Regions from separate parts of the Priestia sp. LL-8 genome, predicted to be linked through region 1. Evidence: riboswitches for the same ligand, from Rfam matches in the RefSeq annotation. Region 1 holds a riboswitch; the other holds the start of a gene.
What was found. A riboswitch is a leader RNA that binds a small molecule or an ion and turns the genes downstream of it on or off. The one in region 1 is predicted to bind S-adenosylmethionine.

Region 1 (5,502 bases):
GTCAATCGGCTGCTGTAGATAAGGTGTTAAAAACGTGTTATCCACAATTGTAAGAAGATTGCGCTCCTTCGCCAAACTTGCTACTGCTTTAATATCGGTTACCTGTAAAAATGGATTTGAAGGGCTTTCGATATAAATAGCCTTCGTATCTTTTGTAATAGCTTCTTCTACTTTCTCAACCTTCGTTGTATCAACAAAAGTTGTTTTGATACCAAACTTTGAAAATAATCGTGTTAATACACGATATGTTCCGCCGTACGTATCGTGTGAAACTAAAATTTCATCCCCTGATTCAAAAATAGATAACACCGATGAGATAGCAGCCATACCTGATGAAAAAGCAAAACCAGCGTACCCATTTTCTAGCTGAGCAATGGTATTTTCTAAAGCCTCACGAGTTGGATTTCCTGAACGAGAATAGTCATAACGGCCGTTGTTCGTCTCATCTTCTTGGTTAAATGTAGATACCTGATAAATAGGTACGTTAACCGCTCCAAAATGACCGTCAATTCCTGTATTTGCATGAATTAAGTTCGTACCAAATCTATGTTTATTATTGTTGGTATGCATCAAATGCCTCCTTCAAATCTTTAATTAAATCATCTGCGTGCTCAATTCCAACTGATAATCGCAGTAAACAGTTTGTTACTCCGACACGATTTCTAATTTCTTCCGGAATATCAGCGTGTGTTTGACGAGCTGGGAATGTCATTAAACTTTCCACGCCTCCTAAGCTTTCTGCAAATGTAATAACTTTGACATTTTCTAAAAGTACTGACACGATGTCAGGGTGTGAGACAGCAAAAGAAATCATGCCTCCAAATCCAGTTGCTTGTTTCTTCATGATTTCATAGCCTGGATGTGTTTCAAGACCAGGGTAATACACTTTTTCCACGAGATCGTGAGCAGTAAGCCAATTTGCAATTTTCAGTGCGTTTTCGTTATGCTTTTCCATCCGAAGCGCTAGCGTCTTAACACCGCGTAATAACAACCAGCTATCCTGTGGACCTAAGATTGCCCCAGCTGCATTTTGATAAAAACGAATTTTCTCTCCTAAGCTACTACATCGAGCCACTACAAGACCAGCAACTACATCATTATGGCCCCCAATGTATTTACTTGCACTATGTATCACAATATCTGCTCCAAGCTCTAAAGGACGCTGATAGTAAGGGGACATGAAGGTATTGTCAACGATAGTAAGCAAATCATGCTGTTTAGCTAACGCAATTGCTTCTGGCAAATCAGTCACGTGCATCATTGGATTTGTAGGTGTTTCAATAAATAAAGCTTTCGTGTTGGGACGAAGCGCATCTTTTACTTGCTCGAGATGGGCTGTGTTGACGTACGAAACAGTAATTCCTTGCTCTGAAAAGATTTCATTTAGTACTCGGTACGTTCCTCCATATAAATCCTCTGATACAATTAAATGATCTCCGTTTTTAAATAGTGCTAAAACTGACATTACACCCGCCATTCCTGAAGCGAATGCTACTCCTACCTCTCCTTTTTCTAAAGCAGCAATTGCTTCTTCCAATGCTGTACGAGTAGGGTTTGCCGTACGTGCATAGTCAAATCCTGTACTTTGCCCTAAAGCAGGATGAGCAAATGTTGATGCTTGGTAAATGGGTGTTGTAATAGAACCTGTTGAAGGGTCACGACCTACTCCTGAACGAACTAATAAAGTTTCAATTTTCATCTATTTCTCTCCTTAACTCAAAATAAAAACACTCTTCACAGATGAAAGAGTGTTCGTTTATACACGATTTCTCTCATCTGTTAGAACAATACTGATGTTCCACAGGAATTAGCACCGTTCAAATGAATGTTTCATTTGATGGTTGCCGGGCATCGCAGGGCCAGTCCCTCCGCCACTCTTGATAAGAGTTCTATATAATTGTTGGTGGTTAACGTTTGTTGTTACTAACTTTAATAAAGATTTTCTTTATTGTCAACATAATTTTCTAAAAAATTTAAATCATCTTATTTGTTTATTCAATATACTTGTCCTGATAAGGACATAAAAAAAGAGACGACAGCGAGGTCTCTTTTTCTAAGGCAAGTGCACAGATTTTACGTGAGCTAACTTCCAATACATACTTTCTCCATTTGCCGTAATCAGTTCAACAATATTATTAGAAACTTCTTTAAGTACGCCAATCTTTTCTGATTGATCCCCTAAATCTAATACGACCAGTTGATTTTCATATTTTTTAAGCTGCTCTTCAAAATTTCTGACAAAAGGTGCAGAGGCAGGCCTTACTGGGAGCTCTTTGTCACTTAAAGAATAAGGGGTTAACTCATTACTGTAAGGGGTAAGCCATTTCAAATGATGCAGAGAAACAAAGACATTTTTATACACTGGAGAATAAAACACAAGATAATCATTCAGCACGCTTGTGATATAGCCGTGCAATGATTTCCCTCCTGTTACATAAATTTCAATAAACTTCCCTTTTGCCTGCTGTAAAATATTACGATAAGAAATCCGCTGACTTTCTTCTATTAAGTTCTCTTCTATTTCACGTAAAACCGTATAGTCTTCTTCCGATACTTCCCGCAAACGATGCATGTGTAAAAGAGGAATATACAAATAATCATGTCCATTATACAAAACCATAATATCTAATCCAAGATCAATAAGTCTGCCAACAAATGTCGTTTTACCTGAAATATCCAACTCCACAATTTTATTGATATAATGATTCATACTCATTCTGATTCTCCTCCTTTTTCTTATATGATAGAAAAGGTGCTTTATAAGCACCTTTTATGTTCCATTTCATCATGCTTTCCAACGATAATTTTTCGTTTTAATAACTTTCTCGGCCGGTGCTGAAGAGCGTGAACCCGTACGGCGTCCTCGAGAGCGATCGTCTGTGCGACCTCCTGTACGTCTTCCTGTACGGTCTCCTGTGCGACCTCCTGTACGTCTTCCTGTACGGCCTCCCGTACGGCCTCCTGTACGTTCTTCTGTAGATTCTGCAGCTTCAGTTTCTCCATTTTCTTCTGTTTGCTCGTTATTTTGATTGTTGTCGTTTTGCTTAAAAGCTCCTTTTGCTCCTACACAAATGGTTTTAACGTGTCTTGGCTGTAAGCGTAATACTTGATTGTTCTGAACAAGTGTAAATGTGCCGTTTCGACTTTGTACTAACACGCCCTCTACCGCTTCAGGTCCTCCATTATTGATTGATACCCATTTATGAGAAAGGTGTGCAAACAGATCGTTGAAACTCTTGGATTTCATATATTCTGGTTCTTGACTCACGGAGAGTTCATTTACAGATTGAGTAGTTTGATCTCCATTGTTGTTTTGATATTCACTTACACTCTTAACGTGGTCAGTGTTAATATAGATGATACCGTCATCCTCTGTGAGTAATACTATATAAGCAGATTCAAATGAACCTAAGACATCAAGAAGCTGACCTGCTTTTTTCTCAGGTCCACCTTGATTAACCTGCACATATTTAGTTTTCATTAATGATAAAGTTCCAGCAAAAGTTTTTCCTCGATATAATTCTAAGTCTGCACTAATTCCTGTAAACGTTTGTGCCGAATTTGACATAGTATCTTCAGTAATACTTTTTACATGCGCTAAGTGATAATATACAAGTGTATATTCTTGTTGATTATTATTTTGGTTGTTTTGGTTGTTTTGGTTGTTTTGGTTGTTTTGGTTGTTATTTTCACCATTATTGTTATTGTTGCTTTCTACTGCTAAGATTAAATAATCTGATTGCACGTCAACCAAATAACCCGTTTTAGATTCAGGTCCTCCACGATAAACGGTCACCACTCTTCCTTTTAGGGGTTTGAAGTGAGAAGAATAGCCTTTATCAGGCATTTGTATATTTCGACTGCGTTTTTGGCTTGATTTTTGGCTCGGATTTTGATTTTGCCCTTGTTCTTGGCCATAGTAATAGTTACTCATTGTTTTTCCTCCTTATTAGTTATCCTTATTGGTCATTCATACTGTATATATACGTATCATGTACAGCTATTGATTTCCTGCATTTGCCTATTATTAACAAAATCCACTGTTGCCTATAAATTGCCTATAAATCTATCTCTTTTTAAAGAGTCAAAAGGTTATTTTTAATATACGCTGTTCGTTCTTTTATAAAAGACAGCATAAATTCGGGTTCTTTATAAAATTGCTCCAAGTTATCTTTTACGTAAGGATCTTTTAATACATAAGGAGCAATATACTCATGCAGTTGATAAATGATTGGTTTCATGTATTCTATTGTAAATTGATTATTTAGAACATTGTTCATTTTTTGAATATATTGCTTTTTAATGCTGTTCACCGCCAGTAAGCGAGCTGTAAGCGTATTAAATCCTTGTGCGCGGACATAGTCTCCTTCCATTACTTTTCCATTTACATCTCTTCCCCAAGTTGCATCATAATCCCATGGAATCAGTTCAAAGCGCCCGCTTTCATGATTTAGATAGAAGGCATAGTTATGGACAAAACCGTCGTAATTCTGCATACAAATAATACCGACTAACCAAGATAAGTAGCGGTCGACGTTCAAGTACTTCTCAATATTCTGTTCGAATTCTGTATTTGTCCACGTATTAAGATTAAATATAAACTTTTCTAATTTTTCCTCATCCCCTTCTCTCACTGCTTTATTTTCATATCCAGATAACAAAGTTGTTTTCGGCCTTTTATCCAAATCGCTCATCAAAGAAAAATTAGCATCTCCGTCCACTGCATAAAATATGGATCCCTCCGCTAAATTTCTTTTTTTCAAAAATAGTTCATCTACCGATTCGAGCTGAAGATATATTCCTTCATTTTTCCCATTAATTTTAAGAGTGACAAACTGAGAGTGAGGAGATAAAACGTCTAAAGAGGAGAAAAAATCGAGAGACAATTTGTTGCGCATAAGCGATGGATCTTTGTATTCGGCGTTTAGGTGTATTTCTTTGGCGCGCTGAAATATTTTTGGAGAATAAAATTCAATATAATATGACTTTTTCTTCATCTTCCGAATGTGGGAGCCTCTTAGCAGCAAATCAATATCGTAGCGTTTTTTGTTAAACTTCATCGTTGCCTGAACCGCTTCTTCTGACCAAATATCTTTTTGCATTTCCTTTAAATCTTTTACATTTACAAACAGAGCGTATTGAGGGATTTCTTTTTGATTCATGATTCGACCACCTTTCTTCAATTATTAAAGTATATGAAGGGTAAATTCTCCATGATACCCCGCAGCATCAACTATTTGCGCAAACTCCACTTTTGACTCATATCAAGGACAAGCATTAGCGCGTATTCTATTAATGCAAGACCTAGTCCAATTGTCAAGGAGGTTTTTGTATTGCATATTACACCTGAAAAAATTAAAGAAGCTGCTGAAGCCCTAGAATGTACAGAACTGAAATCTTTTATGTTTCAAGAGCCAACTGCTGGTCCACTAACAAGAAAGCGTCGCTCTTCTCGTAGCACTGGCCGCAGTAGCCGCCGTTCTACTCGTCGCTCTCGTCGTT
Region 2 (5,502 bases), 3.3 Mb from region 1:
AAAGAACAGCGTAAAACTCCGCAAGTTATTTTTGCTGGTAACAACATCAGCTCAACATACATGAAAGACTTAATGGATGTTTTACAAGATAAAGATTTCTCTATTAATGTTATTTCAAAATCTGGTACAACAACAGAACCGGCGATTGCTTTCCGTATCTTCCGTAAATTATTAGAAGAGAAATACGGCAAAGAAGAAGCACGCAAGCGTATTTATGCAACAACAGATAAAGCGCGCGGCGCATTAAAAACATTAGCGGACGAAGAAGGCTATGAAACATTTGTTATTCCAGATGATGTAGGCGGCCGTTATTCAGTATTAACAGCAGTTGGCTTATTGCCAATTGCCGCTGCAGGTCTTGATATCGAACAAATGATGAAAGGGGCAGCTGATGCTCAAGAAGCATTTTCATCATCAGAGCTAGAAGAAAACGCAGCTTATCAATATGCTGTAGCTCGTAATGTTCTTTATAATAAAGGAAAAACAATTGAAATGCTGATTAACTATGAGCCAGCTCTTCAATACTTTGCTGAGTGGTGGAAACAGTTATTTGGTGAAAGTGAAGGAAAAGACCAAAAAGGTATTTACCCTTCATCTGCTAACTTCTCAACGGATCTTCATTCTTTAGGTCAATATGTACAAGAAGGTCGTCGTGATATTTTTGAAACAATTGTACAAGTTCAAGATTCTCGTCATGAGCTAACAATTGAAGAAGATGCAGCGGACTTAGATGGACTAAATTACTTAGCTGGGGAAACAGTTGACTTTGTAAATAAAAAAGCGTTCCAAGGTACAATGCTTGCTCACACAGACGGAGGCGTTCCAAACTTAGTTGTAAACATTCCGGCGTTAGATGAGTATACGTTTGGATATGTTGTATACTTCTTCGAAAAAGCATGCGCAATCAGCGGCTATTTACTAGGAGTAAATCCGTTCGATCAGCCTGGAGTAGAAGCATATAAAGTAAATATGTTTGCTCTTCTTGGAAAACCTGGTTTTGAAGAGAAAAAAGCAGAATTAGAAAAGCGTTTGAAATAAATAAAAAGTTCACCTTCTTGTTAGAAGGTGAACTTTTTTGCTTTTGAGATAAAGGATAAAAAGCTGGAAAAAGGACATGTTAAAACAGAGGAGGGATAAGATGATTGAATTATCTTCAAGATTAGACGGCACATTATTCAAGCTTTATGAATTAGAAAAAACGCTTAAGCCGCTTGGGTATAACATTGGAGGAAATTGGGATTATGATCATGGTTCATTCGACTATAAGATGAATGATGAAGTCGGCTATCAGTTTTTACGTATCCCGTTTACAGCTACGAATGGAGAACTGGATTCTAAAGGAACAACCGTACAGATTGGTACGCCATTTTTACTTTCACATAAGTATCAAATTGGCCTAGATGACAATGTTCACAATGGAAACGTGGGTGCTTCATTTAATCAGTTTGCAGAACCCCAAGACGCAGACGCTTCATTTCCAGAAAAGTATATCAGCTTAGGAGAAGAGCTAATTAGAGAGGCAGAAGAGGCGCTGCTTCGGTAATTGAAGGGACTATTCTTTTCTTAAACTCTCTAATTTTTTTACAAAAATATGTTCGTACATGACCTGACTAATCAACTCGTTTGTTTTAATCATTTCATTTACCCCCAAATTTTGCGCATTTTGAATATGCTTTTTTGTTAACAGTTCAACGATGCTGTAAATAGAAGGGTTCAGTCCTTGCAGAGCGACTAGCGTAACAATAGTATTCATGTCTGCATATTCTTCTGTCTTATGCTGATCCGCAGTAATCAGCACTTTTTTTGCGTACCGAGCATTAGCAAGTTCTAATACCTCATAGTGAGAGGGACTTCCTTTAATAAAATGAACGCGATCACAGATCATGGGGTTTTTAGTCAAAGAGTCGTCGATAAGAACAATGTCTTCTTTATGAAATGCGTCGCGATAAGACTCTAACACGAGTTTGGCGCGCTCATTCCACCCCACAACGATGAAGTGATCTTTTCCATAAAACTTTAAATTCCCTTCCAGATAAGCGCTCTCAGCGGAAACAGCAATTTTAGAAAGCGTGACAAAATAAGTAGTAATAAATCCCGTTCCAATGAGGACTAAAATAATTGCAGCTAACCTTCCAATCGTAGTGGTGGGAGCAAAATCACCGTACCCTATAGTAGAGATTGTAATAATAACCCACCAAATTCCTTCAAACACATTCCCAAACGTTTGCGGCTCTAGGAAATGTATAAGCATGCCGAAAAGTAAAACAAGGCAGCCGATAATAAAAAGAAGCCGCACTAAAATAGAACGACGAAAAAGTCGAAATAATAGCCATTCCATCATAAAAATACCTCCAGTGATTAGTCATAGCCACAGTATGACCATTTTTCACTGAAGGTATAAGATATCTTTATCTTTTTACTTCGTAATATTCAATCCATTCTTTGTCTGGACCATAGAAAAATAAGTATCTTGCTCCATTTGGCAAAGTTACAATGTTTTCTTCCACAAATGAAACGCCTGCTGATTTTAAACGCTCAAACTCCTCTTCAATTCCATCTACTGCCAGCGCAAAATGATGAACTTTACCTTCATTAGGTAAGCTTGAGTTATACCCTTGAATTAACTCTACGATTACATTGCCTTCTAAACCTAGAAAAGCTAGCTTCAAAGACGGATCGGTATGTGGTAGTGTTTCGATGAGCTCTAATCCCACCTTTTGTGTATAGAACTCAATAGATTTTTCTATATCCTTTACTTGAACGCCTACATGTTCAAATTTTAAAATTGCCATATGCATCACCCGTATCTATAGTATGTAAAAACTATGAAATATATTAAAGAGAAAGGATATAGAAGTCAAGATAGGGCTGCTTATCAGGAAAGGGCTCTTAAATCATATTTTTGCTGGAGTGAATAGGGTAGAGGCTTCCATCAAGCGCAAACGAAATTTTGCCTGTTTCTTCAGATACAACTAAAATTAATGCATCCGATTTTTCTGACATTCCAATGGCTGCACGGTGACGTGTTCCCAATTTTTTGTTCGTTGAAATAATAGACGAGAGAGGTAAAACATTAGCAGCCGAAATAAGCTGATTATTTCTAATTAGGACAGCTCCGTCATGTAAGGGTGTTCCTGGATAGAACAGCGTCTCAACTAGCGTAGCGCTGACAGGAGCTTGAATAGGCATTCCTTTTTGAATAAGAGGATCTACATTTTGTTCCCGTTCAATGACAATTAAAGCGCCGTGACGTTTCTCAGAGAGGTTATGAATAGCTAAGGACAGAGCAGCATATTCAAATGTATAAGGCGATAAGTAATGACGCAAGTAATAAGAGGCGGCCGTAGCTTGAACATCTTGAAATAACCTTCTCATCTCCTCAAAATCACATAGGATACAATGATCACTCGTGTCTAAATGTTTAATTAAATTAGAGGCTTCAGTTGAAATCTGCTGTAAATATGTTCGTACATTATTTTTAATTGTATCGTCTAATTGAAAGGGTTGTCTCTCCATCTTATATAGCTCCTATCTGTCAGTCAGTGTTATCTGTAATGTGTGCTAATGTGGGTGAATTATCCGTAAAGCTTATAAATCCGCTATTAATTTTATAGAGAGATTTTGCGTTTTATTTAGCAAGAGAACATCAAAAGTTGGAGAAAAAAGAAAGCGTTTTATAAACTGATATGTTCACATTTGGGTTAAATTTACATATGTTGTTTTAAATAAAAGTATAGATATTTCTGTGAATTTAAAGTATAGTTTTCTTATCGGATATATGATTTTTAATGTTGACAAATATTCTAAATATGCTAAAATTTTTAAAAAATGCTTATCAAGAGTGGTGGAGGGATCTGGCCCGCTGAACCCCGGCAACCTGCTTAGCAAGGTGCTAATTCCAGCAAAGTGTGTATCATTTTGAAAGATAAGGTGAAAATTTATTGCCTACCCAGTCTTTCAATACGGAAGACTTTTTATTTTGATATAGCGCAAGCGATAATTTGAGAAGGGAAACCAATGACTGTAAACCCCGACTTAAAACAAATTTTTGAACACGCCGAAGCAAAGTAAGAATTAAATAGTTTCGCTGACTAGACACACTAGAGGCGGTTTTATCCAATTCTAGTGGGTAAAACCGTCTTTTTTTATTGGATAACGCGGATAACTAAGAATTGGAGTGGAGAAAATGGCAGACTTATATACGTACGAAAACTGGAGCGATACATTTCCAGAGTTCGACAGTAAAGATGAAACAAAAGGAGCCCTTTCAGCATTGCAGTGGGCGTATGATACCTACGGAGATTCAATTATTTATGCGTCAAGCTTTGGGATCGAAGGAATCGTGTTAATTGATTTAATTTCAAAAGTGAAAAAAGACGCTGAAATTGTCTTTTTAGATACAGGCGTTCATTTTAAAGAAACATATGAAGTGATTGATGCAATTAAAGAACGCTTCCCTGATTTACGTATTCATATGAAAAAGCCGGATTTAACTCTTGCAGAACAAGCTGAAAAACATGGAGATGAGCTTTGGAAGAGTCAGCCTAACTTATGCTGTCAAATTCGAAAAATCATTCCGCTAAGAGAATCCCTTGCTCCTTATGATGCGTGGATTTCCGGTTTGAGACGCGAGCAGTCTGAGTCTCGTGCCAACACGAATTATTTTAATAAAGATGAGAAATTCAAGAAGGTGAAAGTTTGTCCGTTAATTCATTGGTCATGGAAAGAAATTTGGCGCTATGTGTATAAGCATGATTTGCCGTACAACAAACTTCATGATCAAGGCTACCCAAGTATCGGCTGTGAGCCCTGTACCGCACCTGCCTATAATGTAGACGATTTACGTTCAGGAAGATGGGCGGGTACACAAAAAGTTGAGTGCGGATTACACGAATCTTAAATACGAAAGAGCTGAATAAATGATGCTTTTATATGTTGCCTTTATCATTGCGCTTTTTTTTGCAATGAATATTGGGGCAAGCGGTGCAGCAGCTGCTATGGGCGTTTCATACGGCTCCGGTGCAATTAAAAAGCGAAGAGTGGCCCTGTTCATCTGTGCTGTAGGAATTGTGCTCGGAGCTGTTACCGGAGGCGGTGAGGTGGTAAAAACCATCAGTTCAGGTATCATACCTGAAAAACTGCTGTCAGTAGAATTAGTTATTATCATTCTGGCTGCTGCAACGCTGTCACTCTTTTTCGCGAATTTGATTGGTATCCCTCTATCAACAAGTGAAGTAACAGTTGGCTCAGTTGTTGGAGTAGGAGTAGCTTATCAATCTCTGTATGTAGAAAAACTTTTAATTGTCATGTCTTTTTGGATTATTGTTCCGCTAGTTTCATTTGTCATTGCTTTTTTGATTGGGAAAGTGATAAAACGCAGAGCGCATAAAAAAGAAGCAGAGGGAAAGTGGAAAAGAGTTTTAACGATTTTAGTTATAGCGACGGGATTCTTTGAAGCCTTCTCAGCTGGAATGAATAATGTGGCAAATGCTGTCGGTCCTC

Region 2: another riboswitch for S-adenosylmethionine. It lies ahead of U9R83_RS24600 (phosphoadenylyl-sulfate reductase); the one in region 1 lies ahead of U9R83_RS07140 (trans-sulfuration enzyme family protein).

Annotation. Positions count from the first base shown of each region.
Region 1 is NZ_JAZAQH010000001.1:1,404,613-1,410,114, reverse strand. Features, by position in the region: gene U9R83_RS07145 (trans-sulfuration enzyme family protein) at 1-570, opposite strand, end outside; gene U9R83_RS07140 (trans-sulfuration enzyme family protein) at 554-1,699, opposite strand; SAM riboswitch class I at 1,770-1,887, opposite strand; gene U9R83_RS07135 (hypothetical protein) at 2,054-2,716, opposite strand; gene U9R83_RS07130 (spore coat protein) at 2,786-3,847, opposite strand; gene U9R83_RS07125 (CotH kinase family protein) at 4,077-5,165, opposite strand; gene U9R83_RS07120 (CotG/ExsB N-terminal domain-containing protein) at 5,334-5,502, shown strand, end outside.
Region 2 is NZ_JAZAQH010000001.1:4,705,306-4,710,807, reverse strand. Features, by position in the region: gene U9R83_RS24625 (glucose-6-phosphate isomerase) at 1-1,038, shown strand, start outside; gene U9R83_RS24620 (YugN-like family protein) at 1,139-1,543, shown strand; gene U9R83_RS24615 (potassium channel family protein) at 1,553-2,341, opposite strand; gene U9R83_RS24610 (VOC family protein) at 2,409-2,792, opposite strand; gene cdaS (sporulation-specific diadenylate cyclase CdaS) at 2,890-3,516, opposite strand; SAM riboswitch class I at 3,830-3,932, shown strand; gene U9R83_RS24600 (phosphoadenylyl-sulfate reductase) at 4,187-4,900, shown strand; gene U9R83_RS24595 (inorganic phosphate transporter) at 4,920-5,502, shown strand, end outside.